DNA from 4 places in the Rhodoferax sp. GW821-FHT02C08 genome. Region 1 is predicted to be linked to each of the others. Evidence: predicted binding sites of a transcription regulator. Region 1 holds the regulator's gene; each other region holds the start of a gene.
The links. Region 1 encodes sigma-54, which starts transcription at its own class of promoters, with help from an activator protein. Its sites were predicted from a motif close to TGGCANGNAANCTGCTTT; they were not measured.

Region 1 (7,369 bases):
GGGCTGTGCTGGGCCGTGACCTCGATCTTGAAGCTTTGCTTGGGCGTGAACCAGATCTCCCAGGCCACGTTGCTGGCGGCTTCGTACAGGTCTTTTTCGCTGCGGTATTCGGTGTTGGACAGCTCGATCAGCACGCGCTGCGCCAGGCGGCTGTGCAGGTTCAGCCGCATCGCGTCGCGCCAGGAGGAGCGCACCAGCGTGCCGCCCCGCATCACCCGCAGGTCTTCGCCCTGCAGGCCGGTAATGCCATGCACCTCTTCGGCCAGCAGCTCTTCCACGCCGGCGGCGCAGGGTAAAAATAATTGGAGTTGGTTCATATCGTTATTTCCATGGTGTCACGCTACGCAGCCTGGGGCAAGCGGGGGCGAAGCTCTTTCCTCCAGCTGCGGCATACCGTGCACGCGGCCTGGGGGAGAGCATGTTCTACAGCGCTTTGCGCAGGTTCGTGGGGGCTATGCGCAGCGCTTCGCGGTACTTGGCCACGGTGCGACGCGCGCATTCAATGCCCTGCTCTTTCAGCATGTCGGACAGCTGGCTGTCGCTGAGCGGCTTCTTTGGGTCTTCGGACGAGACAAACTGCTTGATCAGCGCGCGCACCGCGGTGCTGGACGCATTGCCGCCGGTCTCCGTCCCCAGGGACGAGCCGAAGAAATACTTCAGCTCGAAGGTGCCGTAGGGCGTGGCCATGTATTTGGCGGTGGTCACGCGGCTGATGGTGGACTCGTGCAGTCCCAACTCGTCGGCGATCTCGCGCAGCACCAGAGGACGCATGGCCAGCGCGCCGTGGCTGAAGAAGTTCTTCTGCCGTTCCACGATGGCGTTGCTGACCCGCAAAATCGTGTCGAAGCGCTGCTGGATGTTCTTGATGAACCAGCGCGCCTCCTGCAGACGCTGCTGCAGCGCGGCGTTGTTCGACGAATCCTTGCCGCCGCCCTTGTGCTGGCGCAGCGCATTGGCATAGATATCGTGCACGCGCAGGCGCGGCATGACCTCGGCATTCAGCTGCACCCGGAAGCGGGCCTGGGCGCCACGCCCGACCTTGACCACGATCACGTCGGGCACCACGATGTTGCGCTCCACATCGACAAAGCGCCGCCCCGGCTTGGGCTCCAGCCGGGCGATCAGCGCCATGGCAGCCTTGATATCGGTCTCGGTGGCGCGGCACAACTGGGCCAGGCGCTTCACATCGCGCCGGGCCAGCAGGTCCATGGACTGGCGGCAGATGCGCATGGCCACCTTGCGCGCCGGGTCATCGCCCAGCACGGGCTGCAAACCCTCCAGCTGCAGCAACAGGCATTCACCCAGATGCCGCGCGCCCACGCCCGCCGGCTCCAGGCTTTGCAGCAGGCTCAGGGCCACGGTAAAGCGGTGTACCAGCTCTTCCACGGCCTCGGCGTCGTCGCCCGCCAGACCACGCGCCAGGGTTTCGAAATCGTCTTCCAGGTAGCCGTCGTCATTCAGCGATTCGATCAAAAAGCGCAGCGCTGCCTGGTCCACCTCACCCAGCCGCAGGGCCAGGGCCTGGCGGTGCAGAAAGCTGGTCAGCGACTCCTGGTTGCGGGCCAGCTCGGTGGCGTCCATCTCGCCGTCTTCACCCAGGTTGTTCTGGCGCGCCGGGGCATCGCCGCCCCATTCGCTGTCGTCGGGTTTGATCTCGGAAGTGCCATCGCCATCCCAGCTGGTGTCGTCACCGCCGGTTAAAGGGGATTCGGCATCATTTGGGGCTTCTACGCTGGATTCACTTGCGTATTCAGCTACAGAACTTGTAGCAATTTCAGCCTCGCGCTCCCCTGTGCTGACCGGCGTGTCGGACTGGGCCAAGCCGAACTCCTCACGTGCAGCCTCGTCCATATTGCGTTCCAGAAACGGGTTGTCGTCCAGCATCTGGTCCACTTCCTGGCTCAGTTCCAGGGTGGACAGTTGCAGCAGGCGGATGGACTGCTGCAGCTGGGGCGTCAGCGCCAGATGCTGTGAAACGCGTAGGGATAAGCCTTGCTTCATCGGAGCATCACATCTTGAAATGTTCGCCGAGGTAGACGCGACGCACATCGGCGTTGTCCACGATCTCGGACGGCGTGCCCTCGGCCAGCACATTGCCGTCGCTGATGATGTAGGCGTGGTCGCAAATGCCCAGCGTTTCGCGCACATTGTGGTCGGTGATCAGCACGCCGATGCCACGCGACTTCAGGAAGCCGATGATGCGCTGGATCTCGATCACCGCAATCGGGTCGATACCGGCAAAAGGCTCGTCCAGCAAAATGAAACGCGGCTGGGTGGCCAGGGCACGGGCGATTTCCACGCGGCGGCGCTCGCCACCAGACAGGGCCATGGCCGACGAATCGCGCAAATGCTCCACCCGCAAATCCTGCAGCAACGCCGTCAGGCGCTTTTCGATCTCGGCGCGGGTGAGGGACTTGCCGGCCTTGTCGTGCTGCAATTCCAGCACGGCGCGCACATTTTCTTCCACCGTGAGCTTGCGGAAAATCGAGGCTTCCTGGGGCAGATAGCTCAGGCCCAGGCGCGAACGCCGGTGGATGGGCATGTGCTCCACCGACTGGCCGTCGATGGAAATATGCCCGCCATCGGCCCGCACCAGGCCCACGATCATGTAGAAGGAAGTGGTTTTGCCCGCGCCGTTGGGGCCCAACAAACCGACCACCTCGCCTTTTTTGACGGCCAGCGTCACGTCTTTCACGACCTTGCGCTTGCCGTAGGCTTTTTGCAGATGGCGCGCCTCCAGGCGGCTTTCTCCCGACTCCACCACCGCCGTCACTTCTTCACGCCCTCCAGCGTGCTGGTGGAACGTAGCACCGGGGCGGGCCCGGCAGCTGCCGTGCCGCTAGCGGCCGACGCTGCAGCCTTGGGTGTCAGCATGGCGCGTACGCGGCCATTCTGGCCACCGGGATTGCTGCCGGCTGTGCCGCTGTCCACGGTGAATACATCGGTGGTGTTGTCATAGACGATCAGTTCGCCGGTGATTTCGTCGTTCACCTTGCTGCCGACCAGACGACGCAAAATGGCCCGCTTGATGAAGCGCACGTTGTCCAGCTTGCTGCTGTACTCGATGGTTTCGCCCTCGCCTTCTATGTATTCGTCCAGGCCGTCGCGTTTTTGCTTGAAATACGCCAGCTTGCCCGGCTCCGCCGTCACCACGCCGAACTGGTTGCCCTCGGCATCCTGGCGCACATCGACGCGGGCGCCACGGATGATGATGGTGCCCTTGGTCATCACCACCTTGCCGGTAAAGACATTGGTCTGCTTCAGATCGTCATAACGCGCCGCGTCCGCCTCGATATTCATAGGCTTGAGTTTGTCGGCTTTTTCCGCGTGGGCCGCTCCGCCTAGACCGACGAAACAAACCACGAGCAGTGAGAGTAGGGTGTTGATTTTCATAGAGGCACGAATCTTGCAATTCATTGTAACGGCCCCTCACCCCGAGTTGGACGTAGCCAGAAAAAAGCCCGCTGACGCGGGCTTTTTCATCTCTCCGGCCTTGCCGGCCATGCCGGGATCAGGCTTTCTTGCGCTGCTCGGCCACCAGATATTCCACAACGGCCAATGCACGCGGCATGGTCTGCGCCTGGCTGCCATCGGTGTAGAACTTGCCAGCCACGCCCAAAGCGGGCACGCCCGCGACCTGGTAGGCCTGCTGCAGCTGGGACGCCTTGCGCACCTTGGTGCTGACGCCAAAAGACTGGTACGTCTCGGTGAACTTGGTTTTGTCCAGACCCTGCTTCACGGCCCAGGCGATCACCAGATCATCTTTGTCCAGACGCTGGTGCTCCACATGGATGGCGTTGAACACCTTGCCATGCAGGGCGTCCAGCTGGCCCAGAGCCTCCAGCGTGTAGTACAGCTTTTGCGGCGGGATGAAGCTGTCCTGGAAGTTCACTGGCACACGCTTGAAGGCAATATCCTTGGGCAGGCGCTTGAGCCACTCCACCAAGGTGGGCTCAAACGCATTGCAATGCGGACAGGCGTACCAGAAGAACTCGATCACTTCGACCTTGCCGGCCGGGGCTTCTGTTGCGACTGGCTTGTCCAGCACCAGGTAATCCGTGCCCGCCACGGGCGGCTTGCCCTGCGCCAGGGCGCTACCGGTATGACCTACGGCCAGCGTGGAACCAGCCAGCACACCCGCTGAAGCCAGCGAAAACTCACGACGTTTCATTGCAAATCACTCCTTGTGGGGGGTCGGATCGGTGCCGAGCGCAAAAGTTCAGCGCGCAGCACCAGCTTCAAGAGAACTGGTCAACGCTGCACGCGCACCAGGGTGGTTTCGCTACCGGCACTTTCCAGCCGGTCCTTGGCATGCTCGGCATCGTCGCGCTTGGCGTACGGGCCCATGCGCACACGGTAGACGGTGCGGCCGGACTGCTCGCGCTCGGTAACCTTGGCTTCCATGCCCATCATGGCCAGCTTGGCACGCTGGGCCTCGGCATCTTCGGGCGTACGGTAGGCACCGGCCTGCACGAAGTACTCAAACGGCTCGGCTGTGGGTGCCAGCGCAGGTGCCGTGGCCACGGTGGCAGACGCAGCCGCCTTGGCTTTGACCTTGGCCAGATCGCCCAGCGGGTCGGCCGAGGCTGCGGCCGACGGCTTGGCATCCGGCTTCACCGCAACGGCCGCTGGTGGCGTGGGCACCACGGCCGGAGTCGCCGCTGGCGCCGGTGGCGGCACCACCAGCGGAGTCGCCGCATCCACCGCGCCGGATGCCGCGGGCGCCGCAGAGCGCACCGGGTTTTTGCCGTGCAAGGGGGTATTCGGATCCCAGTCCTTGTTTTTCTGGCTTTCGACCGCGTCGTGGTCGGCGCCATTGGCCTGGGTCTTGCCATTCATGAACGGCACCGGCACCTTGGTGACATAGACCGCCACCGCCAGCGCCGAGCCCAGGCCGACCACCACCCCGATGATGAAACCCAGGATGGTGCCGCCGCTTTGCTTTTGTTTTGTCATGCTTGCTGTCAATTACATTTTTTCCGGAGCATCCACGCCCAGTACTGCCAAGCCATTGTGCAATACCTGCGCGCAGGCGGCGACCAGGGCCAGGCGGGCCAGCTTGAGCGGCTCGTCGTCCACCAGCACGCGCTCGGCGTCATAGTAGCTATGCAGGTTGGCGGCCAGCTCACGTAGGTAGAAGGTCACGTCATGCGGGGCAAAACCTTCGGTAGCGGCTGTCAGCATCTCGGGGTACTTGGCCAGCTGCAGCATCAGCGTCTGGGCCTGCGGCACCAGCAGGCTGGACAGGTCCACGCCCTGCAGCGACGCCACATCGCCACCCCAATCGCGCAGCATCTTGCAGATGCGGGCGTGTGCGTACTGCACGTAGTACACCGGGTTGTCGTTGTTCTTGGCCAGCGCCAAATCGATGTCAAAGGTGTATTCGGTATCGGGCTTGCGGCTCAGCAGGAAGAAGCGCACCGCGTCCTTGCTGGTCCAGTCGATCACGTCGCGCAGCGTCACATAGCTGCCAGCGCGCTTGGAGATCTTCACCTCTTCGCCGCCGCGCACCACCCGCACCATGGTGTGCAGCACGTAGTCGGGGTAGCCCTGGGGAATGCCCACATTCGCCGCCTGCAGGCCGGCGCGCACCCGGGCGATGGTGCCGTGGTGGTCGGTGCCCTGGATGTTCACCACCTTGGTGAAACCCCGCTCCCACTTGGCGATGTGGTAGGCCACGTCGGGCACAAAGTAGGTGTAGCTGCCGTCGGTCTTGCGCATGACGCGGTTCTTGTCGTCGCCGTAGTCGGTAGACTGCAGCCACAGCGCACCGTCTTGCTCGTAGGTCTTGCCGGCTTCCTGCAGGCGCTTGACGGTGGCGTCCACCCGGCCGCTGGTGTACAGGCTGGACTCCAAGTAGAAGTTGTCGAACTTGACCTGGAAGGCTTGCAAATCCAGGTCCTGCTCGCGGCGCAGATAGGCCACGGCGAATTCGCGGATGGAATCCAGGTCATCCACCTTGCCCGAGGCCGTGACTTCGCGGTCGTCGGCCTTGACGGTCTTGCCGGCCAGGAAGTCCTGCGCGATATCACCGATGTAGTCGCCGTTGTAGGCGGCCGCATTTTCACCACTAGGCCACTCGGCGTCGCCGGGCTTGAAGCCCTTGGCACGCAGCTGCGTGCTGTTCGCCAGGGTGGCGATCTGCACGCCGGCGTCGTTGTAATAGAACTCGCGGTACACGTCCCAGCCCTGGGTGGCGTACAGGTTGCAGATGGCATCGCCCAGCGCCGCCTGGCGGCCATGGCCCACATGCAGCGGGCCGGTGGGGTTGGCCGAGACGAATTCCACCAGGATGTGCTGGTTGTTGCTGGGCTGCACGCCGAAGCTGGCAGCAGCGGACAGCACCTCGCGCACCACTTCCTGCTTGGCAGCGGGCTTGAGCTTGATGTTGATGAAGCCCGGGCCGGCGATGTCGATGGCCTCGACCCATTTTTCGAACGCCGGCTGCTCCAGCAGGGCCACGCGCAGGTTTTCACCCAGCTGGCGCGGGTTCAGCTTGAGCGGCTTGGCCAGCTGCATGGCGGCGGTGCAGGCGAAATCGCCGTGTGCGGCCACTTTGGGGGACTCGAACGCGGCTTTGGCGCCAGCGCCGGGGGCAATTTTTTCCAGCCCGACGGCCAGCGCCGCGAGCAATTCGTGTTTGACTGAGAGCATGGCCGGATTTTACCGGGGGGTGCCCACCCCTCGCGTCATCCGGCTTGCGCATTGCGGCGTTATGGGTTGCAATCCAGTCGTCTTCGGACCTTGCGCACAGGATTTACCCCACAACCTCTTCTTCTGGAGCCTGCATGAAACAACTATTACCTCTCGTCGCCGCCCTGGGTCTGACTCTGTCTATGGGCCTGGTCCACGCTGCCGACAAGGAGCCCACGCCCCAGCAAGCCAAGATGTCGGCCTGCAGCAAAGAAGCCAAGGGCAAAAAAGGCGATGAATACAAGGCTGCCGTAAAAGCCTGCCTGAGCGCCGATGCACCTGCAGCCGCAGCAGATGCCAAGCCCACGCAACAGGAAAAAATGAAGACCTGCAACGCCGACGCCAAAACCAAGGCACTGAAGGGCGACGAGCGCAAGAAGTTCATGAGCGACTGTCTGAAGGGTTGAACCTCCGCCCTCCCCGTCAAAAACCCGGTTCGCCGGGTTTTTGTGTTTTCAGGCCCGTCCGCTGCGATCTGCACTCGTCCAGAAGCCCGGTTGGCTATAGTGCAGCTTCAAAAAGTCGATCCACAGCCGCACCCTTAGCGGCAGGTGCTTGCGCTGCGTGAACACCGCGTAGATGCCGTTCGGCGGCGCAGCAAAGGCGTCCAGCACCGACACCAGCTGGCCGCTGGCAATCTCGGCCTCCACCTCCCAGGTGCTGCGCCAGGCAATGC
Region 2 (7,369 bases), on a different contig from region 1:
CCCCAGTGCATGGCGATGAAGGCCTGGCTCATGCCGACTTCGGGGCTGGATTGCAGCGGTACCATGATAGAGCCGCGCCGGCTGGTCACGTGGACCAGGTCGCCTTCGTTCAATAGGCGGCGCGCCATGTCTTGCGGGTGCATCTGGATGCTGGGTTCGGCCACGTGGCCAAACAGGCGGCCCACGGTGCCGGTGCGGCTCATGCCATGCCATTGGTCGCGCAGGCGGCCGGTGGTCAGGGAGAAGGGGTAGCGGGCTTCGCGTGGCTCAGCCACCGGTTGGTAGACGGTGTTGGCGAACTTGGCCCTACCGTCAGCGGTGGGGAAGATGCCGTCTTCGTACAGCCGTGCCTTGCCGGTGCTTTCGCCTGTGGGCAGCGGCCATTGCTGGGGGGCGGCATCCAGCATGGCGTAGCTCATGCCGGTGATGTCCAGGTCGCGGCCACGGGTGGACTCGCGGTGTTCGTTCCAGATGGATTCGTCTGTGGCGTAGTTGAACAGCGCGGCGGGGCGACCGAGTTCGCTTTCCAGTAGTTGGGCGAATTCGACGGCGATCGACCAGTCGTGCCGGGTTTCACCAGGGGCGGCAACGGCCGGCCGCACGCGGCTGATGCGGCGTTCGGAATTGGTCACGGTGCCGGTTTTTTCGCCCCAGGTGGTGGCCGGCAGCAGCAGGTCGGCGTATTCGCAGGTGGTGGTGGTGGCAAAGGCTTCTTGCACGATGACCAGCTCGGCGCGTTGCAAGGCGCGGCGCACCAGGGCCTGGTCGGGCATGCTCTGGGCCGGGTTGGTGCAGGCGATCCACAGCACCTTGATGTCACCGTCGGCCGCGGCCTGGAACATTTCCACGGCGGTCTTGCCGGGTGTGGCGGGCACATCGGGCACGCCCCATAGCGCTGCGACTTCGGCGCGGTGGTCTGGGTTGGCCAGGTCGCGGTGGCCGCTGAGCAAGTTCGCCATACCGCCGACTTCGCGGCCGCCCATGGCGTTGGGCTGGCCGGTGAGCGAGAACGGGCCGGCGCCGGGCTTACCGATCTGCGCCGTGGCCAGGTGCAGGTTGATCAGCGCCGCGTTTTTGGCCGTGCCGCTGCTGGATTGGTTCAGGCCCTGGCAGTACAGGCTGAGTGTGGCCTTGGAGGTGGCAAACAGGCGGGCGGCAGTGTGCAGATCTTGTTTGCTGATGCCGCAGATTTGCGCCACCAGATCGGGCGTGCAGTCGCGTACCGTGGCCTTCAGTGCGTCGAAGTCATTGGTGTGGGCGGCGATATAAGCGGCATCGGTCCAGCCTTCCCACAGCATGATGTGCAGCATGCCGTTGAACAGCATCACGTCGGTGCCGGGCTGGATGGGCAGATACAGGTCGGCGATCTCGGCAGTGTCGGTGCGGCGCGGGTCGGCGTAGATGATCTTCATCGCCGGATTGGCCTTCTTCGCGTCCTCGATGCGGCGGAACAGGATGGGGTGGGCCCAGGCCGTGTTGCTGCCCACGATGAAGATGCAGTGCGTGTGGTTCACGTCGTCGTAGCAGGGCGGGGGCGCGTCGGCACCCAGTGTGGCCTTGTAGCCGGCCACGGCGCTGCTCATGCACAGGCGCGAGTTGGTGTCGATATTGTTGGTGCCGATCAGGCCCTTGGCCAGCTTGTTGAAGACGTAGTAGTCCTCGGTCAGCAGTTGGCCGGAGATGTAGAAGCCCACGGCGTCCGGTCCGTGCTCCTGGACCACCTGGGCGAACTTACGCGCGGCCATACCCAGGGCGTGATCCCAGGACACGCGCTTCGGTGCCTGGTCACGCTGCAGGCGCTGCATCGGGTGCAGCAAGCGGGTCTGCATCGTGACCGCGGCGCTGGCCGTGTGGTGCAGGGTCGAACCCTTGGTGCACAAGCGGCCAAAGTTGGCCGGGTGGTCGGGGTCGCCGCGCACGCCAGTGATCTGCGTGCCAACAGATTCGATAACTACGCCGCAGCCGACGCCGCAGTAGGGGCAGGTGGATTTGGTTTCGATGGGCGTGGTCATGGGCGCGGCGTAGCGGTACTCAGGCTTTTTCAGGGGTTTTGTGGGCGGGGCCAGCAACAGGGGCGGTGAACTCCAGCCCTACGGTCGCCAGTTCCTGCGGGCTCAGGTGTACGGTTCCGTCCACCACCTTGACGCTGAACTTGGGCGTGCAGCCCACGTCGGGTGCAGCGGCCTGGCCGTCACACAGACCAATGCTCCAGTTGTGTAGCGGGCAGGCTACGCTGGTGCCGAAGACGATGCCCTGGCTCAGCGGACCGCCTTTGTGTGGGCACCGGTCCAGCAGGGCAAAGACTTCGTCCTGGCTGTTGCGGAACACGGCCACGTCCATGCCCTGGGCACGGGTCACGCGGCGCGAGCCTAGTACCGGGATGTCGTCGACTTTGCAGATGACTTTCCATTCACTCATTTTGCTATTCCTTTTGTAGCTATCCGTTTATAGGGGGTGGGCGCTGAATGTCTTTTTAGACATCAAGTGCGGCGAACAAGGTTGTTACCCGGTCCATGGTGGCGAGCAGGTTTTCACTGGTATTGAAAACATCGGCCATGGATTGCGGGCGCGCATCCCCATTCTTCAAATGCTGGAGGGCACCGTCAAAAAATACCCATTGGCCATCGGCCAGTGCGAGTTGCTCCTGGATGCGCTGCGTGGTCTGCGGTGCACTGCGTAGCAACTGCATGGCCGCCAGGAATTCCGTGCGGGCTTTGTCGATCTCTTTCAGACTGATAGACGGGTCCAGCAGCAAGGTGCTAGCCAGGTAGAACTTGGCCATGCGCTGGCTGAGCATGCGTTGCCGGCCCGAGACGTTGACCAATTTGCCCACGGGCTTGTCGAGCGTCGATTCAAATTGCAGTGTGCCTTGGTTTGATAAAGCCAGCACTTTGGCATCCTGCTGCAGCAATGCAACAGCGTCCGCACGCTTGGCATCTTTGTTCAACAGGCCAGCTTTGAAAGCCGTCCATTGTGGTTCCACCTGGCTGTAGGTTTCACGCAGCTCAGCGCTGGATGCGAAGCGGCGCAGGTCTGCCAGTTGCTCTTCAAACAGCGCGACGGATTGGGTCAGCACCTTGCGTGCTTTATCAACCTCCACACCTTGCATCACCGCGAGCCATGCTTTGCTCATCCGTTGGCTGAGCATGCGTTGCCGCCCGGCTTTATTGATGGCGTCACCCAGGCTGGCAATTTCCGCCCAGGCATTGAAGCCCAGCATGGCGCATGTGCCACTTGCCAAGGTAACCATGACGATCCGACGTTGCATGGGCTCAGGCGCTGAGAGTCGCAAACTGGCGGGTGTCGACCTGCGCGTCCTTGAAGTCGAACCAGGGATCGGGCTCACCGTCCAGTGCGAACTGCAGGCGTTCCCACAGCGCCTTGCGGCCGGCTTCGTCTTCCAGGATGCGTTTCTTCACATAGTCCAAGCCCACACGTGCCACGTAGTGCACGGTACGCTCCAGGTACCAGCCTTCCTGGCGGTACAGCTCGCAGAAGGCGCCGGTGTATTCCAGCACTTCGGCGGCAGTTTTCACTTTCACTAGGAAGTGCGCGACCTCGGTCTTGATGCCGCCGTTGCCGGCGATGTACATCTCCCAGCCGCTGTCGACACCGATCACGCCCACGTCCTTGATGCCGGCTTCGGCGCAGTTGCGCGGGCAGCCCGATACGGCGAACTTGACCTTGTGCGGTGCATACATGCGCCACATCGCGCGCTCCAGGTCCTTGCCCATCTGGGTGCTGTCCTGCGTGCCCATGCGGCACCATTCGCTGCCCACGCAGGTCTTCACCGTACGCAGCGCCTTGGCGTAGGCGTGGCCGCTGGGCATGCCGATGTCTTTCCAGATGCCGACCAAATCCTCTTTCTTCACGCCCAGCAAGTCGATGCGCTGGCCGCCGGTGACCTTGATGGTCGGCACCTTGTACTTGTCTGCCGCATCGGCGATGCGGCGCAGCTCGTCGGCCGTGGTTTCGCCGCCCCACATGCGCGGGATGACGGAATAGGTGCCGTCCTTCTGGATGTTGGCGTGGCTGCGTTCGTTGATGAAGCGGCTTTGTGGATCGTCCTTGGCTTCTTTGGGCCAGCTGGAGATCAGATAGTAGTTGACGGCGGGGCGGCAGCTGGAGCAGCCGTTCGGTGTCTTCCAGCCTAGGCCCTTGAACACCGAGTCGATGGTCAGGAACTTGTTCTTGACGATGGCGTCACGCACGGCCTGGTGGCCATGCTCGGTGCAGCCGCACATGGCCTTGGTCTTGGGCGTGGCCGAGTAGTCACCGCCGGCGGTGAACATCAGAATCTGCTCGACCAGGCCGGTGCAGGAGCCGCAGGAGGCGCTGGCCTTGGTGTGCTTCTTCACTTCTTCCAGGGTGAACAGGCCTTTTTCGCGGATGGCCTTGCAGATCGTGCCCTTGTTCACGCCGTTGCAGCCGCAGACTTCGGCGCTGTCGGGCATGCTGGCGGCCTTGTTGTGGCCTTCGTGGCCGGTGTCGCCCAGGTGGCTTTCGCCAAACATCAGCTTGTCGCGGATGTCGGCCACGCTGCGGCCGTCGCGCAGCAGCTTGAAGTAGAAGCTGCCGTCGGCGGTGTCGCCGTACAGGCAGGCGCCGACCAGCTTGTCGTCCTTCAGCACCAGCTTCTTGTAGACGCCGCCGAACGGGTCGCTCATGATGATTTCTTCGGTGCCTTCGCCGCCCATGAACTCGCCGGCGCTGAACAGGTCGATGCCGGTAACTTTCAGCTTGGTCGACGTCAGTGAGCCCATGTAGCGGCCGATGCCGAACTCGGCCAGGTGGTTCGCCGCCACCTTGGCTTGTTCAAACAAAGGTGCGACCAGGCCGTAGGCGATGCCGCGGTGGGCAGCGCATTCGCCCACCGAATAGATGCGGCCGTCGGTCACGGTCTGCATGGTGTCGGTGACCACGATGCCGCGGTCCACGTGCAGGCGCATCTTGGCGGCGAGGTCGGTGTTGGGGCGGATGCCCACGGCCATGACCACCAGGTCGGTGGCGACCTCGGTGCCGTCCTTGAACTTGATGGCGGTGACGCGCCCGTCCGGGCCGCCCACCAGCTCTTGCGTTTGCGCGCCCATCAGGAACTTCAGGCCGCGCTCTTCCAGCGACTTCTGCAGCAGCTTGCCGGCGACGCTGTCGAGCTGGCGTTCCATCAGGGTGGACTGCACATGCACCACGTGCACCGTCATACCGCGCAGCATCAGGCCGTTGGCCGCTTCCAGGCCCAGCAGGCCGCCGCCGATGACCACCGCGTTCTTGTACTTGGTGGCGGTCTCGATCATCTCGTTGGTGTCGGCGATGTCGCGGTAGGCGATCACGCCTTTCAGGTCCTTGCCGGGGATGGGCAGGATGAAGGGGTTCGAGCCGGTGCACATCAGCAGGCGGTCGTATTCGGCTTCGGTCACGTTGCCGTCGGCATCCACAGCGCGCACCACGCGCTTCACGCGGTCGACTTCGGTGACCTTCTTGCCTGCATGCAGGGTGATGTTGTTCTCGGCATACCACTCCCAGGAGTTCAGCACGATCTCGTCCAGCGTTTGCTCGCCGGCCAGTACCGGCGACAGCAGGATGCGGTTGTAGTTGGGGTGGGGCTCGGCGCCGAACACCGTGATGTCGTACAGATCGGGGGCGACCTTGAGCAGTTCTTCAATGGTGCGTACACCGGCCATGCCGTTGCCGACCATCACCAATTTAGATTTTTTCATTCAAGCGACTCCAGAGGTTGCGAAAAAATGTGGGCCCACGGTAGAGCGCACAAAGTTCATAGGGCGCAGCAAACAGGGGCGGTGAAGCAAGGGGGTCAGGTGTGGTGCCCAGGCCTGCAAGCAGAACATGGGTGAGAGCGCGAACGCAATCACTGCCAGGGCCCATGCCCAGGACTTACACCATTACGCACGGCGTTGTACGTAAAACCCGCCGGATGGACGGGTAAGGGCGCGTCGTTACGCCCGCAATTTCTCATGCAAAAGCTGTGCCATCCGATCGGATATGGGTTTACCCTATGGGCTTGTGACGCCCCGGGGGGCGCAGCCTTTGAAAAAGCGATTGATTTTTATGACATCTGCATTGGTACATCTCAACGCGCCCCAGGGAGCGCACACCCTGCTGGCTGACCTGGAGGCGGTGGGCATCCGCCTGCTGGCGCCGCCGGTGGAGCGCAGCAAATTGGTGCAAGAGGCGGTGCTGCATGCACCAGATGTGTTTGTGATTTACGACCCGCTGCCCGACGACAGCCTGTTCAAGGCCTTGCAGGCCCTGTTGGAGACCGCGCCTTGTCCAGTTGTGCTGTTCACCAACGACAACGACGCCGACCGCCTGGACCTGGCCCTGGCCTGCGGCGTGCAGGCCTATGTGGTGAATGGCTATGGCCAGCACCGCTTACGCCCACTGCTGCAGCTGGCCCAGGCGGTATTCAAGCGTGACCAGGCGCTGCGGGATGAGTTGCAGGACCTGCGCAACCGCCTGGACGAGCGCAAGATCGTGGAGCGTGCCAAGGGCGTGCTGATGCATGCACGCCAGGTGTCCGATGATGACGCCTTCCAGATGCTGCGTACCGCCTCCATGCACACCAATCAGCGCCTGGGCCAGGTGTCGCAGCACATCGTGCATTCGGCGCGCTTTGCCGAGGGGGTGAACCGCGCCGGCCAGCTGCGCATGCTTTCGCAGCGCATGGTCAAGCTGTACCTGCTGCAGCTGGCAGGCGTGCAGCCCGCGCAGTACGCCGAGGCACAGCTGCAGTCGGCCCAGCGCATCGACGGCAATATCGCCTTCCTGGGCAAAAGTCTTTCACAGCCCACTTTTGGCGACCTGCTGGCCCAGGTGGGGCAAAGCTGGCGCCAGCTCAAATCCGGTCTGCAAGCTGAGCAGCGCACTAGCCAGATGCTGCAGGTAGATGGTCAGGCCGAGCAACTGCTGCTGCATGCCGAGCGGCTCACCGGTGTGCTGGAAAGTGCGGGTGCCGTGGCCCCGTTGCATGTATTGAACGTGGCCGGGCGCCAGCGCATGCTGTCCCAGCGTTTCGCCAAACTGGCCTTGCTGGCCATGTTGGGCGACCGCGCCACCCAGCAGCGCGCCCATGCGGGCATGGCCGAAGCCCGCGACACCTTTGAGCAGGCCCTGAACTATCTGAACGACATTCCGCTCAGCAGCCCCGAAATCCGAGCCAAGCTGGTGACAGCGGGCGAGCAGTGGCGGCAGCTGCAGTCCGGCGCAGCCGATATGCCACGCGGCCTGGAGGCCGTGGCCCTGGCCAGCGAAGGCCTGTTGGATGTGTTTGAAGGCCTGAGCGACCTGTACGAGCACAGCATGCAGATGCTGATGGGGTAAGTCCTAGGTGTTTATGCACCAAATTGGGCGC
Region 3 (7,369 bases), on a different contig from region 1:
TCTAAGACTGACGGCGCTGCTTGAACACCAGGTGCCGTGCCGACAGATAGTTGGACACCAAGCCCGCACAGCTGCCCAGCGCGACACCCAGCACCGCCTGGCCTGGTATGTGGATCCAGTGTAGGGTCGCCACATAGGCCGCGTAGTTCAGCACCGCGCCCCCCAGCATCGACACCATGTAGCGCAGGTACTGCTGCCACACGGATGCCGAGGCATCGGCCTGGAAGGTAAAGCGTCGGTTCAGCCACCAGTTGGTCGTGGCCGCCGCGATGAAAGACAGCACCCGCGCCGCATACCAGCCCATGGCCCAGGCCAGCGCATACAGTACCGCCAGGTCCACCCCCAGACCTATGACGCCGACCACGCAAAATCGCAGAAAGGTGGGGAGCCTGTGCACGGGCCTAACCCGCGGTCTGCAGCGCCAGCCCAGCGTGTTCGCGCAGGGGGTGGAAGTGGATCTTGGGGAAGCGCTCCTGCGCCAGACGCACGTCGTAGGGCGACGTGCATAGATACGCCAGCGTGTCGGCCGCGTCGTGGGCCATGCGCAGGGGGTAGGCGTCGGTGAAGCTGCGCAGCTCGGCCGGGGTGTCGGCGGTGATCCAGCGGGCGCCGGTGTACTGGCAGCTTTCCAGGCGCACGTCGGCGTCGTATTCGGCCTTCAGGCGGTGCTGTACCACTTCAAACTGCAGCTGGCCCACGGCGCCCAGCAGCATGGGGCCGCCGACGTCGGGGCGGAACACCTGGATGGCGCCTTCTTCCCCCAGCTGGGCCAGGCCCTGCTGCAGCTGCTTGGTGCGCAACGGGTTCTTCAAAATCACTGTCATGAACAGCTCGGGTGCGAAGAAGGGCAGGCCGGTGAACTGCAGGCTGGCGCCGTCGGTGATGGTGTCACCCAGCTGCACGCCGCCGTGCGTGGTAAAGCCAATGATGTCGCCCGCATAGGCTTCGTCCACCGCTTCGCGGCGCTGGCTCAGAAAGGTCACCACGCTGGTCGGGCGCAGCTCTTTGGCGGTGCGCTGTACCTTGAGCTTCATGCCGGGCGTGTACTTGCCGGATGCCATGCGCACGAAAGCGATGCGGTCGCGGTGGGCTGGGTCCATATTTGCCTGCACCTTGAAGACCACGCCGGCAAAGGCCTTGTCTTCGGGCTGGATTTCCTTGACCACTGGCTGGCGGTTCACCAGCGTGGTGCTGGTGCGCGACTGGGGTGAGGGGGCCAGGTCCACCAGTGCGTCCAGTACTTCCATCACCCCAAAGTTGTTCACCCCGGAGCCAAAGAACACCGGGGTCTGCTTGCCAGCCAGGAAGGCCTCCAGGTCCCAGGCGGGGGATGCACCCGCAGCCAGCTCCATGCTTTGCTCGGCGGTTTCGAATTCACTGCCGAAGCGTTTGGTCAGTTCTTCGCGGTTGCTCAGGGCAATGGTTTCAAACTCCTGCGGTAGGCGCTCCTTGCCGGAGTCGAACACCGTCATGGTTTGCGTGCGCATGTTCATGATGCCGCCGAAGCTCTTGCCCTGGCCGACCGGCCAGGTCATCGGCACGCAGGGCATGCCCAGTTCGCGCTCGATCTCGTCCAGGATGTCCAGCGGCTCGCGCACTTCGCGGTCCATCTTGTTGACGAAGGTGATGATGGGCGTGTCGCGCTGGCGGCAGACCTCGATCAGGCGGCGGGTTTGCGCTTCGACACCGTTGGCCGCGTCAATCACCATCAGGGCCGAGTCCACCGCCGTCAGCACGCGGTAGGTGTCTTCCGAGAAGTCCTTATGGCCGGGGGTGTCCAGCAGGTTGATCACGTGGTCGCGGTACAGCATCTGCATCACCGACGAGGCCACCGAAATGCCGCGTTGTTTCTCGATTTCCATCCAGTCGGACGTGGCGTGGCGGGTGGCCTTGCGCGCCTTCACCGACCCGGCAATCTGGATCGCGCCCGAGAACAGCAGCAGCTTTTCGGTCAGCGTGGTTTTACCCGCATCCGGGTGGGAAATGATCGCGAACGTGCGGCGGCGGCGGGTTTCAGAGGCGTAAGACAAGGTGTTTTCCAGAGCAGGTCAGGGGCGCTGCCGGTGGGGCAGGCAACCTTAGATTTTAACCAGGGCGGCCGAAAACCTGGCACATACAGGCGCGCAGGCTGCGGGCGCGGCCAAACCGCACAGTTGTGCAGCTGTATGGATCGCAGCCAAGCTGGCATATTGCTTGCATCTCATCTTGGATACAAGTTGGGATGCGTAAAAATGGTGCAAACCGAAACTCTGGAAAGTGGAGCAGCGCTTGGCGGCATGGTCAGCGCAGAATCTGGCGCCTGGGCGGGGGCTGCGGCGGCCTGGCTATCACGCCCCGGCCAGGCCGTGGCAGGGGCGCCCGGCGGGCCGCTCGCCGGCTGGCAATTCGCGGTCAAAGACAATCTGGACGTGCAGGGCCTGCCCACCACGGCGGCCTGTCCGGCCTTTGCCTATACGGCCACGGCCCACGCCGCCGTGGTGCACAAGCTGCTCAAGGCTGGTGCGTCGCTGCTGGGCAAGACCAATCTGGACCAGTTCGCCTGCGGCCTGAATGGCACGCGCTCGCCCTATGGCCCGGTGCCGAATGCGTTTAACCCCGCCTATGTGTCGGGTGGCTCCAGTTCCGGCTCGGCCTATGTGGTGGCCACCGGGCAGGTTGATTTCGCGCTGGGCACGGACACCGCCGGCTCGGGCCGCGTGCCAGCCGGGCTGAACAATATTGTGGGCATCAAGCCGTCCAAAGGACTCATCAGCACCCGTGGCCTGGTGCCGGCCGCGCAGAGCGTGGACTGCGTGTCCATTTTTGCCCGTACCGTCGGCACGGCTGTGCGTGTGCTGGATGCCGCCATGGGTTATGACGCGCTGGACCCGTATTCGCGCGACCTGGACTTGGCCCGCACCGCCTTTCCAGTGCGGTTCCGGTTTGGCGTGCCGTCGCAGTTGGAATTCTTTGGCGACGCTATGGCCGAGGCGGCGTTCCAGCAGGGCATACAGCGCCTGGTGGAGATGGGCGGCACGCCCGTGTCGATTGATTACGCGCCGCTGGCTGCTGCTGCGGCGCTGCTGTATGACAGCGCCCTGGTGGCCGAACGCTATGCCGCCGTGCGCGGCTTTTTCGATGCCCATGCCGACCAGGTGATTGAGCCGGTGCGCAGCATTCTGGCTGCAGGGCAGGGCTATAGCGCGGCCGATGTGTTTGATGCGCAGGTGCGGTTGCGCGCCTACGGGCAGCAGGCCGCGGCCATGTGGGTGGGCAGGGACGCCATCGACCTGCTGCTGGTGCCCACCGCGCCCACCCATTACACGATTGCCCAGATGCAGGCCGACCCGGTGGTGTTGAACCGCAACCTGGGGGCTTATACCAATTTCGTCAATCTGCTGGACTACGCGGCGATCTCTGTGCCCAGCAGCCTGCGGCCGGACGGCCTGCCGTTTGGCATCACCCTGATTGGCCCCTGCGGCAGCGACTGGCAACTGGCCGAGCTGGGCCAGCGCTACCACCATGCTAGCGGCATGCTGCAGGGCGCGCTGGGCCTGCCTCTGCCTGCGCCGCAGAGCATTCCGGGCCTGCAGCCACAGGCGCTGGTGCGTGTGGCGGTGGTGGGGGCCCATCTGTCGGGCATGCCTTTGAACAGCCAATTGACGGAGCGCCAGGCCACGCTGCTGGCCAGCACGCATACCGCCCCCGACTACCAGTTGTTTGCCTTGCCCGGCACCGTGCCGCCCAAGCCGGGCCTGCTGCGCATTGCCCCCGGCGCAGGCACGCAGATTGCGGTGGAGGTGTGGGAAATGCCGTTGGCGCACTACGGCTCGTTCGTCGCGCTGATTCCCGCGCCGCTGGGCATCGGCAGCCTGACCCTGGCCGATGGCAGCACGGTGCAGGGCTTTGTCTGCGAGCCGCAGGCTTTGCAGGGGGCGACGGATATCTCGCACTTCGGCGGCTGGCGTGCCTACATCGCCAGCGGCAGCCTTGCCGGATGATTTTTCAGCGAAAGGCGCGGTGATGACAGAGCAGCAAATCGAAACCTATGTCGACGCAGCCGCCGCCGCGCTGGGCCTGGAGCTGGGCGATGCGCGCCCCGGTGTGCTGCGCTACTACGCCCTGGCGGCGGGCATGGCCGAGCTGGTACAGGCCGTGCCCTTGACGCTGCAGGACGAGTCGCCCATGGCCTTCATCCCTGTTTCGCCGGCTGTGCCCGGAGGCGCGCCATGACGGCCACTACTGCCTGGTGGCAGCAGGATGCTGCCCGCATGGCCCAGGCCGTGGCTGCGCGCGAAGTGGGCGCTACGCAGCTGGTACAGGACTGTCTGGCCCGCATCGCGGCAACCGACGCTCGCGTCAACGCCTTCACCGACTTGGTGCAGACCCGTGCTTTGCAGCGAGCCGCACAGATAGACGCTGGCTTGGTCGACGGTAGCCAGGCCGCATTGCCCCTGCTGGGCGTGCCGTTCGCGGTAAAAAACCTGTTCGACATCGCCGGCCTGCGCACCCTGGCGGGCTCCAAGATCGAGCGCGACAGCGCGCCAGCCACGGCAGATGGCCTGCTGGTGCAGCGCATGGAGGCGGCCGGGGCCATCCTGGTGGGTGCGTTGAACATGGACGAATACGCCTACGGCTTTACCACCGAGAACAGCCACGAAGGCGCCTGCCACAACCCGCACGACCTGGGCCGTACGGCGGGGGGCTCGTCGGGTGGATGTGCCGCCGCTGTGGCTGCTGGCCAGGTGCCGCTGACCCTGGGCTCGGACACCAATGGCTCGATCCGCGTGCCGTCCTCGCTGTGTGGCATCTTCGGCCTCAAGCCCACCTTCGGGCGCCTGCCGCGTACCGGCAGCTTTCCCTTCGTCACCAGCCTGGACCACCTGGGCCCGTTCGCCCGTAGCGTGCGCGACCTGGCCCTGGCCTATGACGCCATGCAGGGGTCTGAAGCAAAAGGCCCGCACGTGGACGCAGGATGTGCGCAACGTGCTACAGAATTTGTAGTGGATGAGCTGGACTTGGGAATCAAGGGCCTGCGCATCGGCGTGCTGGGCGGCTATTTCTTTGATAACGCCCTGCCGGAGGCCCGTGCTGCTGTGGCCACGGTGGCGCAGGCGCTGGGTGCGACGGATACGGTGGAGCTGCCCTGGGTAGAGGCCGGTCGTGCCGCCGCGTTTCTGATCACCAACTCCGAAGGCGCGGCCCTGCATCTGGACAATCTGCGTTTGCGCGCGGGCGACTTCGAGCCCCTGTCGCGCGACCGCTTTCTGGCGGGTGCCCTGCTGCCCGCCGCCTGGGTGGCGCGGGCCCAGCGCGTGCGGCGCCGCTACGCCCAGGCTGCGGCGGAGGTGCTCGGCCAGTACGACCTGCTGCTGGCACCGGCCACGCCCTGCGCGGCGACACCGCTGGGGGCGGAGAGGCTGGACCTGAATGGCCGCGACCTGCCATTGCGCCCGAACATGGGCGTGCTGACGCAACCCATCTCCTGCATCGGCCTGCCCGTGTGTGCGGTACCGGTCTGGGGTGCGCACCCGGCCTTGCCGATTGGCGTGCAGCTGATTGCCGCCCCCTGGCGCGAAGACCTGGTGCTGCGCGCCGCCGCCGTGCTGGAGGCCGCAGGCGTATGCCGTGCGCCGCTCGCATCGTTGTAAGGAACCACCATGACCTATGCCATCAACCTCCCCAGCGTACTGGCCGAAGTACAGGCCGTGTTTGCGCGCTACGAGGACGCGCTGGTCCACAACAAAGTCGAGGTGCTGGACGAGCTGTTCTGGGACAGCCCGCACACCTTGCGCTATGGCGCGACCGAGAACCTGTATGGCTACGCCGCAATCCGGGCGTTTCGCGCCGGCCGCCCGGCCCAGGGGCTGGAGCGCAGCCTGCTGAAGGCCGTCATCACCACCTACGGGCAGGACTTCGCCACAGCCAATGTGGAATTCCAACGCAAGGGCAGCGGCAAGACCGGACGCCAGAGCCAGACCTGGCTGCGCACGCCTGTGGGTTGGCGGGTGGTGGCGGCCCACGTCAGCTTGTTGTGATGCCGGCGGTGCGCGTATGAACAGCAGAGTCCAACACGTGGAGGTGCACCGGGTGCTGTGCAGCGGCCCCGGGGATCTGTCGGGCGTGCAGGCCTTGATCGCCAGCGGGGTCTTGCATCCTGTGGACATCGTGGCCGTGATGGGTAAGACCGAGGGCAACGGCTGTGTGAATGACTTCACCCGTGACTTCGCCTCTACCAGCTGGTGCTACTTTCTCAGTCCGCATCTGGCTTGCACGCCCGCCGAAGTGGGGCAGCGCGTGGCCCTGGTCATGTCGGGCGGCACCGAAGGGGTGCTGTCGCCGCACTGGACGGTTTTCTCGCGCCGCTGGGTGGATGCGGTGCCAGCCCAAGGCAAGCGCCTGGTGGTGGGGGTGGCGCATACGCGCGACTTCCTGCCCGAGGAGATAGGGCGCGCCGCCCAGATTGCGTGCACGGCTGCTGCGGTGCGCCAGGCCATGCAGGACGCCGGCATAGACGATGCGGCTGACGTGCATTTCGTGCAGATCAAGTGCCCGCTGCTGACTGCCGCCAAGGTGCGTGCAGCCCAGCAGCGCGGCACCCAGACAGTTACGCAGGACAGCTATGAATCCATGGGCTATTCGCGTGGTGCCTCGGCGCTGGGTGTGGCCGTGGCCTTGGGTGAAGTGCCGCCGCAGACCGGCGTAGCCGCGGCGGTGTTGGCCGACGGGTCGTTGTATTCGGCCCGCGCCTCCGCCTCGGCCGGCATCGAGCTGGAGGGTAATGTGGTGATTGTCTTGGGCGAGGCCGAGGGGGCTGCGTCGCCCTACCGTATTGCGCACACCGTGATGCGCGATGCGGTGGATGCCGCCAGCGTGCGCCAACTGCTGCGCAGCGCTTTCGGCATGGAGGGGGACGGTACATCGGCCCTGCCAGGCCTGGTCAATCTGCTGGCCAAGGCCGAGGCCAGCCCGGATGGCCTGGTGCGCGGCCTGCGCCACACCATGTTGAACGACTCCGACATTAACGCCACGCGCCATGCCCGTGCCGCCGTGGGTGCGGTGCTGGCATCGCTAGTGGGAAGCACCGCGTTGTATGTGTCCGGCGGGGCCGAGCACCAGGGGCCTGCGGGCGGTGGGCCGGTGGCGGCCATCGTGCGGGTCGGTTCGGCTTGAGGGGCGCTGAATGCGCAGGCATGCATTTTGCGTCCCATCTTGTATCCAAGTTGGAATATCTTCTCGTGCACTATTTTGGTAACCACTCTTCTGGAGAAACGTATGAGCTCTGACAGCCTGAACCGCCGCAAGTCCCTCCAAACGCTGGCCGCCTTGACGGCTGCGGGCACCCTGGGTAGCTGGGCGCCGCGCGCCCTGGCGCAAAAGCCTCTGACCG
Region 4 (7,369 bases), on a different contig from region 1:
CCGAGCGAAACATCAGCCGTGCGGCCGTGCGCGTGCATCTCAGCCAACCCGCCATGAGCAATGCGCTGGCACGCCTGCGGGCTTATTTCGAAGATGAATTGCTGGTGCCCTCAGGGCGCCAGCTGATCTGGACGCCACGCGCCGAAGCACTGGTGGAGCCGGTGCGCGAGGTGCTCATGCGCATCGACAGTACGATTGCCGCGCAGCCCCGCTTCGACCCGGCCACCGCCTCGCGGGCCTTCACCCTGCTGGTGTCCGACTTCACCACCACGGTCTTCGTACCCGCTCTGCTGGAGCGGCTGTACCACGAGGCGCCTGGCGTGCGCATAGACCTGCGCATGCAATACACCAACCCCGCAGAAATGCTGGAACAGGGCGATGCGGACCTGCTGATCATTCCTGCCCAATACGCCTCGCCCGACCACCCGTCCCAGCCCCTGTTCGAAGAGAACTACCTGTGCGTGACCTGGACCGGTAACCGGCATATCCAGGACAAGCTGAGTTTTGACGACTACCTGGCGGCCGGCCATGTGCTGGCCAACTTTTCCGGTGCCGCGCAGACACCGGCATTCGATGGCTGGTTTCTGGAGCGCTTTGGCATCACCCGCCGGGTCGAGGTCACAGCCCCAACCCTGGCGGCCCTCCCCAGCCTGGTGGTGGGCACCGACCGCATCGCCACCGTGCACCGCCGGCTGGCCGAGCGGGTGCGCCACCTGCTGCCCATCCGCATCTGGGAACCCCCGCTGGAAATCCCCAAGCTGGTCCAGATGCTGCAATGGCACAAGTACCGCAACAACGACCTGGCACTGGCCTGGCTGCGCAACTGCGCGCTCGAAGTGGGCGCGAAAATCTAGCTATTCCAAAGCCGCAGCCGGGCCAAAAAATTCATAACGGGTCTGTGCCTCGGGCACGCCCAGTTCACGCAGCTGTTTTTTCATCTGGCGCATAAAGGGCTTGGGGCCGAGGAAATACGCATCCACATCGCGCGATGCGGGCAGCCACTCGGCCAGCTGCGCCTGCTGCAGATGGCCTACGGCATGCGGCACATCGTCCGCGCCGCTGTGCTCGTCATAGGCGTAGAAGCGCTGCAGCTGCGGGTGCTTGGCCAGGCGTGCCTCGATGGCGTGGCGGAAGGCATGGACCTGCCGATTGCGTGCGCAATGTATGAAGTGCACGGGCCGCGTGCCCTGCAACGCCGCGTCCAGCATGGCCAGGGTCGGCGTGATGCCGACACCGCCGCTGATCAGTACCAGCGGCTTGTCGCTGGCGGCCAGCACGAAGTTGCCCGCGGGTGGAAACAGGTCCAGCACCGTGCCGACCTGCACCTGGTCGTGCAGGTAGTTGGAAGCCACACCACCGGCCTCGCGCTTGACGCTGATGCGGTAGTCCACGCCGTTCGGCGCAGCCGACAGCGAGTAGTTGCGGCGGATCTCGTTGCCGTTCACCACCAGGCGCAGGCCGATGTACTGGCCGGGCTGGAAGCCGATCAGCGCACCGCCGTCCTGCGGCTGCAGGTAGAAGGAGGTGATCTCGTCGCTCTCCACTTCCTTGCGCGCCACGCGGAAGGCCCGCGCACCGCGCCAGCCACCGGGGGCGGCCGCCACGTCGGCGTAGATTTTTTCTTCCGCGCCGATCAGGATGTCGGCCAGCTGGCCATAGGCCGCGCCCCAGGCTGCGATGACGGCGTCGGTGGCGATCTCGGCGCCCAGCACCTCACGGATGGCGCGCAGCAGGCAGGCGCCGACGATGGGGTAGTGCGCGGCCTCGATCTGCAGCGACACATGCTTGTTGATGATCTGCGACACCAGGCCGCCCAGCTGTTCCAAATGGTCGATGTGCCGGGCATACATCAGCACGCCATTGGCCAGGGCGCGCGGCTGGTCGCCATTGGCCTGGTGCGCCTGGTTGAAGAAGGGCCGCACTTCGGGGTGCTCGGCCAGCATGGTTTTGTAGAAATGCGTGGTCAATGCCTCGCCGCCGCTTTCCAGCAGGGGCACGGTGGATTTGACGATGGCGCGTTGTTCTGGGGTCAGCATGTGTGGCTTTCAATCGGATGCAGGGCGGCGCCCGGCTGCAGCTACTAACTCAAGTTCCATGCCCGCCCTGTAGCCCATAGAAATCAAGCACTTAGGTGTACACACTATCTTTTTGATGCAGTCATAATGATTCACCAAGGAATCATTTTGATAACAAAAAGCCTGCTCCAGACCCTGGTGCCCCTGGTCGACGACCTGGCGCGCGAACTGCCCGACGGCGAGCGCTACCGCCGCCTGCTGGAGGCCGTGCGCGCCCTGCTGCCCTGCGATGCAGCCGCGCTGTTACGCTTGGACGGCGGCTGGCTGCTGCCGCTGGCGGTGGATGGCCTGAGCCATGACACGCTGGGGCGCCGCTTCAAGGTCAGCGAACACCCGCGCCTGCAGCAGCTGCTGGAAGCCCCCGGCCCAACCCGCTTCCCGCCCGACAGCCCGCTGCCCGACCCCTACGACGGCCTGATCGAAGGCGTACAGCTGGAGGTGCACGACTGCATGGGCTGCCCGGTGCTGCTGGGCGACACCCCCTGGGGCGTGCTGACCCTGGACGCGCTGGACAAGGAGCGGTTTTCCAGCGTCGACCTGGGCGATCTGCAGGCCTTTGCCAGCCTGGCGGCGGCCACGGTCAGCGTGGTGCAGCGCATGGCCGGGCTGGCGCAGCAGTTCGAGGCCGAGCATGCGCGCGCCGAAAGCTACCGCGCGCTGGCCGAAGAGCACCCAGCCCCTACGCTGATCGGCCAGAGCCCGGCCCACCAGCGCCTGCTGGCCGACATCGCCACCGTGGGCAACAGCGACCTGACGGTGCTGATCACCGGCGAAACCGGGGTCGGCAAGGAGCTGGTGGCCCAGGCCCTGCACGCCGCCTCGCCGCGCGCCAGCCGGCCACTGATCAGCCTGAACTGCGCGGCCCTGCCCGAGTCGCTGGTGGAAAGCGAGCTGTTCGGCCATGTGCGCGGCGCGTTCTCGGGCGCGGTGGCGGACCGGCGCGGCAAGTTCGAGCTGGCCGATGGCGGAACCCTGTTCCTGGACGAGGTGGGCGAGTTGTCGCTGAGTGTGCAGGCCAAACTGCTGCGCGTGCTGCAGGGCGGCCAGCTGCAGCGCCTGGGCTCGGACCGCGAGCACAGGGTCGATGTGCGGGTCATCGCCGCCACCAACCGCGACCTGGCGCAGGAGGTGCGCGCCGGCCGCTACCGCGCCGACTTCTACCACCGGCTCAGCGTGTACCCCTTGCCCGTGCCGCCGCTGCGCGAGCGCGGCCACGACGTGCTGCTGCTGGCCGGGCATTTCTTGGAGCTGAACCGATCCCGCCTGGGCCTGGGCAGCCTGCGCCTGGATGCCGATGCCCAGGCCGCGCTGCTGGCCCATCGCTGGCCCGGCAATGTGCGCGAGCTGGAGCACCTGATCGCCCGCAGTGCCCTCAAAGCCCTGCAGGGCGCGGCCCCCAGGGCGCGCATCGTCAGCCTAACGGCCGCACACCTGGACCTGGGCGCCCAAACCGCAACGGTGGACGTGCCGGCCGATACGACGCCGCCCGTCGATCTGCGCACCTCGCTGGACGACCACCAGCGCCAGCGCATCGCCGAAGGCCTGCAGCGCCACCAGGGCAACTGGGCCTCGCTGGCCCGTGAACTGGGCTTGCACCGGGCCAATCTGGTCCGTCTGGCAGGTCGGCTGGGTTTGCGCAAGCAGTAATAATCGGCATCAAGAATCAAACGAAAGCCCGCGATGGAACTCCCAGCACACCAACTGAGCATGACGGTCTTGATGACCCCGGATATGGCCAATTTTTCAGGCAATGTGCACGGCGGCGCCGTGCTCAAGCTGCTGGACCAGGTGGCCTACGCCTGCGCCAGCCGCTACGCGGGCCGCTATGTGGTGACCGTCAGCGTGGACCAGGTGATGTTCCTGCAGCCCATCCACGTGGGCGAGCTGGTGACCTTTCTGGCCAGCATCAACCACACCGGCACCTCGTCCATGGAGGTCGGCATCAAGGTGGTGGCCGAGAACATCCGCAGCCGCAGCGTGCGCCATGTGAACAGCTGCTTCTTCACCATGGTGGCCGTGGACGACGACCGCAAACCCGCGCCGGTGCCGGCGCTGGTGCCCAGCACGGACGACGAAAAACGCCGCTTCGAGCAGTCCATCATGCGCAAAAAAGTACGCCGCGAGCTGGCCGCGCGCTTCGCCTCCATCAAGGAAGCTTCTGAACAAAATAAGCCTCCAGCGCAGGAAGTTACTGCGTCATAAGCTACCAATTCAATAGCAACCGCTATTTATCAATGGATGAGCCCATGTCATCCAGCCACAGCACGCGGTCCGCGTAGCACTGCAGATCGGCCGACAGCGTGGCCTGCGCGCCGTTGAGCCAAACCTCTTTGCGCAGATCGGACTTGAGGTAGGAGATGGCGTCTTCAAAGTCGCCGTCGCCGGCCGACAAGATCACCCGGTCGTAAATGCCCTGGGCAGCAAGCTTGATCATCAGCGTGGCAATTGCCACGTCCACGCCTTTTTGCACCGTGCGGTCAAAGTGGGTTTTGCACGACGGGCACTGGTTGTGCTGCTCCTTGAGCTTGTACAGCTGCACCCGCATCTGCGGGCCCTTGGGCGGCGCGGATTTGATCCAGGTGTGGAAGGCGTTCTGTGCTTCGGCGTTCGGGTCGCCGGTGGAATTCAAGTAGTAGCTCTCGTAGATCGGGCCGCCGTTGGCCTTGACCAGCTCGTGCTTGAGCTTCAGGTAGTCAAAGCCGTTGGCACGTGAACGGCCGAAGTTGTACATGTACGCGGCGTCTACGATCCAGACTGTTTTCATGGGGGTCACGGGTTCACTTCGTAGAGTTCAAGGGGTAAGCCATCGGGGTCGGCAAAAAAGGTGAAGCGCCGGCCTGTGAATTCATCGACACGCACCGGCTCCACGGCCACGCCGTCAGCTTGCAGGCTGGCGATGTTCGCATCCAGATCGGCCACCGCAAACGCCAGGTGGCGCAGGCCACAAGCCTCGGGCCGCGAGGGACGCGGTGGCGGCGCGGGAAAGGAAAACAGCTCGATCTGCGAACCATCTACCAGCGCCAGGTCCAGCTTGTAGGACTGGCGCTCGGCGCGCAGGTTCTCGGCCACGATGCGCAGGCCCAGGATGCGGGTGTAGAAGTCCCGGGACCGCGCGTAGTCGGAGCAAATGATGGCGGCGTGGTGCAGGCGGCTTAGTTCCATAGGCTCAGAGCTTAACCCGCCATGGCTTCGCGCACCGCTGCCAGTTGGCGGCGCGACACCATCAGCACTTCATCCAGCCCCTGCAGGCGCACGGCCCAGCCCTCGCCCTCCTCGGGGTCGAAATGCTTCTCCAGCGCCCGCAGCGCACGGCGCGACACCAAGGCGTTGCGGTGGACACGGATAAACACACTGGCGTGACGCGCCTCCAGCTCGCTCAAGGAGCCGTCCAGCACATAGCTGCGGCTGGCGGTACGTACGGTGATGTATTTCAGCTCGGCCTTCAGATACAGCACGCTGGCCAGGGGCACGCGCTCGGTGCGGCCGCGGTCGTGTATCACCAGCACATCCTGCATCAAATCGGGCTCTGGCGCAGGTGCTGCCTGCAGAAGACGCTCCACTTTCTGTAGCGCTTGCTGCAGACGCTCCAGGCGCACCGGCTTGGTCAAGTAATCTGCCGCGGCCAGGTCAAAGGCCTGCAGCGCATGGCCGGCGTGGGCGGTAACGAAGACCACGGCCGGCGGCCGGGGCTGGGCCTGCAGCTGCTGGGCCAGTTGCAGACCGTCCATGCCGGGCATGTGGATGTCCAGCAGCAGCAGGTCCACCGTCTGGCTGGCCAGCGCGGCGCAAGCCTGCTGCGCGTTCGCCGCCTCGGCCACCACCTGGGCGGCCGGCGCCTTGCAGTCGCCCAGCAGGGTGCGCAGCCGGGCGCGGGCCAGCGCCTCGTCGTCCACGATCAATATGCGCAGTGTCATGGGCCGCGTCCTTTCATACCGGTATCTCGATGCGCACCAGGTAGATGCCGTCCTTCAACACAGCCTGGAACTGGCACTGCACATCGTGCAGCAGCTTCAGGCGGTCGCGCACATTGTCCAGCGCCACGCCAAAGCCGGCCGCGCCCGGCCCGGCGGGCACGGTGTTGCTGATCTTGATGACCACCGTGTCGCCGCGCCGCTCGGTGCTGATGCGCAGGTCGGCCCCGCTGGCGCTGGGCTCCACACCGTGCTTGACGGCGTTCTCCACCAGCGGCTGCAGCAGCAGGGGCGGCAGCTGGGCCTGGGCGGCGCGCGGGTCCAGTGCCCAGTGGATGCGCAGGCGCTCGCCAAAGCGCACCTGCTCGATGGACAGGTAGCGCTCGGCCAGCGTGGTCTCCTGCTCCAGCGTGACGGACTCGCCCTGGTCCACCAGCGCGTGGCGGAACAGGTCGCTCAGGTCTTCCAGCAGGGCTTCGGCCCGGGCCGGCTCGGCGCGCACCAGGGCAATCGCGCTGTTCAGCGTATTGAACAAAAAATGCGGCCGTATGCGCGCCTGCAGCTCGCCCAGCCGCGCCGTGGTAGCCGCCGGCGTACGGGCGCGGGCACGCAGCACCAGGCCGGCCACCACCATGGCGGACAGCCAGGCACCGGCCGCCGCGCAGGCCAGCCAGGGCACGGGGTCCATCAGGCCGATCAAGGCCAGCATGCCGCAGCCGTACAGGCCAGCCAGCGCGCCCAGCAGCACACCGGCCACATACTGCGCCCAGGGTGGCAGGCGCGCCAGCGTGCGCTTCAGGCTGCAGGCGGACAGCAGCCAGACCAGCACAGCGGGCAAGGCACCACCGGTCCACAGGGCCAGCCGGGTCAGCCAATCGCCGGCACCCAGGGCGCCAAACAGCGCCGCCACGGCCACCGCCAGCTCGACAAACAACACGGCGCGCAGGATCACACCCACCTGGCAGGCATCAAATACCAGGGCCCTGGACACGCGCGTGGGGGCGTCCGGGTCGGCTAGCGTACCGAAGCTCGATAAAATTTGCGTCTCTTGCATACCAACGTCCATGACAAGACCCGATTATTGGGTATGAACCGGCCGTTGGTACGCCACTCCATCTCCCCCTCTGCCACATTGGTGCCTGCCGCATGTCCTCCTCCATAAACCAACTCGACAAAAAATCCGAAGCCTGGTCGGCGCTGTTCTCCGAGCCCATGAGCGATCTGGTCAAGCGCTACACCTCCAGCGTGTTTTTTGACAAGCGCCTGTGGCAGGCCGACATTGCCGGCAGCCTGGCGCACGCCGAGATGCTGGCCGCGCAGAACATCATTGCCGCCCAAGACCATGCCGACATCCAGCGCGGCCTGGCGCAGATCAGCGCCGAC

Region 2: the regulator sigma-54 is predicted to act here: its motif matches at 5,972-5,989, upstream of nirB (nitrite reductase large subunit NirB).
Region 3: the regulator sigma-54 is predicted to act here: its motif matches at 2,183-2,200, upstream of atzF (allophanate hydrolase).
Region 4: the regulator sigma-54 is predicted to act here: its motif matches at 2,083-2,100, upstream of hmpA (NO-inducible flavohemoprotein).

The regions. Positions count from the first base shown of each region.
Region 1 covers NZ_JBWKVR010000023.1:47,937-55,305, forward strand. Annotated here, with positions in the region: gene AC07VY_RS21935 (THUMP domain-containing class I SAM-dependent RNA methyltransferase) at 1-317, opposite strand, end outside; gene AC07VY_RS21940 (RNA polymerase factor sigma-54) at 424-2,001, opposite strand; gene lptB (LPS export ABC transporter ATP-binding protein) at 2,009-2,773, opposite strand; gene lptA (lipopolysaccharide transport periplasmic protein LptA) at 2,770-3,393, opposite strand; gene AC07VY_RS21955 (thiol:disulfide interchange protein DsbA/DsbL) at 3,512-4,171, opposite strand; gene AC07VY_RS21960 (SPOR domain-containing protein) at 4,252-4,956, opposite strand; gene argS (arginine--tRNA ligase) at 4,969-6,654, opposite strand; gene AC07VY_RS21970 (PsiF family protein) at 6,789-7,100, shown strand; gene AC07VY_RS21975 (LysR family transcriptional regulator) at 7,149-7,369, opposite strand, start outside.
Region 2 covers NZ_JBWKVR010000003.1:83,531-90,899, forward strand. Annotated here, with positions in the region: gene AC07VY_RS04515 (nitrate reductase) at 1-2,012, opposite strand, end outside; gene nirD (nitrite reductase small subunit NirD) at 2,032-2,418, opposite strand; gene AC07VY_RS04525 (type IV pili methyl-accepting chemotaxis transducer N-terminal domain-containing protein) at 2,474-3,268, opposite strand; gene nirB (nitrite reductase large subunit NirB) at 3,273-5,717, opposite strand; gene AC07VY_RS04535 (type IV pili methyl-accepting chemotaxis transducer N-terminal domain-containing protein) at 6,067-7,338, shown strand.
Region 3 covers NZ_JBWKVR010000043.1:91-7,459, forward strand. Annotated here, with positions in the region: gene AC07VY_RS26035 (GtrA family protein) at 2-397, opposite strand; gene AC07VY_RS26040 (peptide chain release factor 3) at 402-2,030, opposite strand; gene atzF (allophanate hydrolase) at 2,232-3,980, shown strand; gene AC07VY_RS26050 (AtzG-like protein) at 4,003-4,212, shown strand; gene AC07VY_RS26055 (AtzE family amidohydrolase) at 4,209-5,630, shown strand; gene hpxZ (oxalurate catabolism protein HpxZ) at 5,640-6,017, shown strand; gene atzD (cyanuric acid amidohydrolase) at 6,034-7,152, shown strand; gene AC07VY_RS26070 (BMP family ABC transporter substrate-binding protein) at 7,255-7,369, shown strand, end outside.
Region 4 covers NZ_JBWKVR010000029.1:1,324-8,692, reverse strand. Annotated here, with positions in the region: gene AC07VY_RS23650 (LysR family transcriptional regulator) at 1-854, shown strand, start outside; gene hmpA (NO-inducible flavohemoprotein) at 855-2,036, opposite strand; gene norR (nitric oxide reductase transcriptional regulator NorR) at 2,163-3,722, shown strand; gene AC07VY_RS23635 (acyl-CoA thioesterase) at 3,756-4,277, shown strand; gene AC07VY_RS23630 (NYN domain-containing protein) at 4,300-4,839, opposite strand; gene gloA2 (SMU1112c/YaeR family gloxylase I-like metalloprotein) at 4,845-5,237, opposite strand; gene AC07VY_RS23620 (LytR/AlgR family response regulator transcription factor) at 5,249-5,989, opposite strand; gene AC07VY_RS23615 (sensor histidine kinase) at 6,003-7,040, opposite strand; gene argH (argininosuccinate lyase) at 7,145-7,369, shown strand, end outside.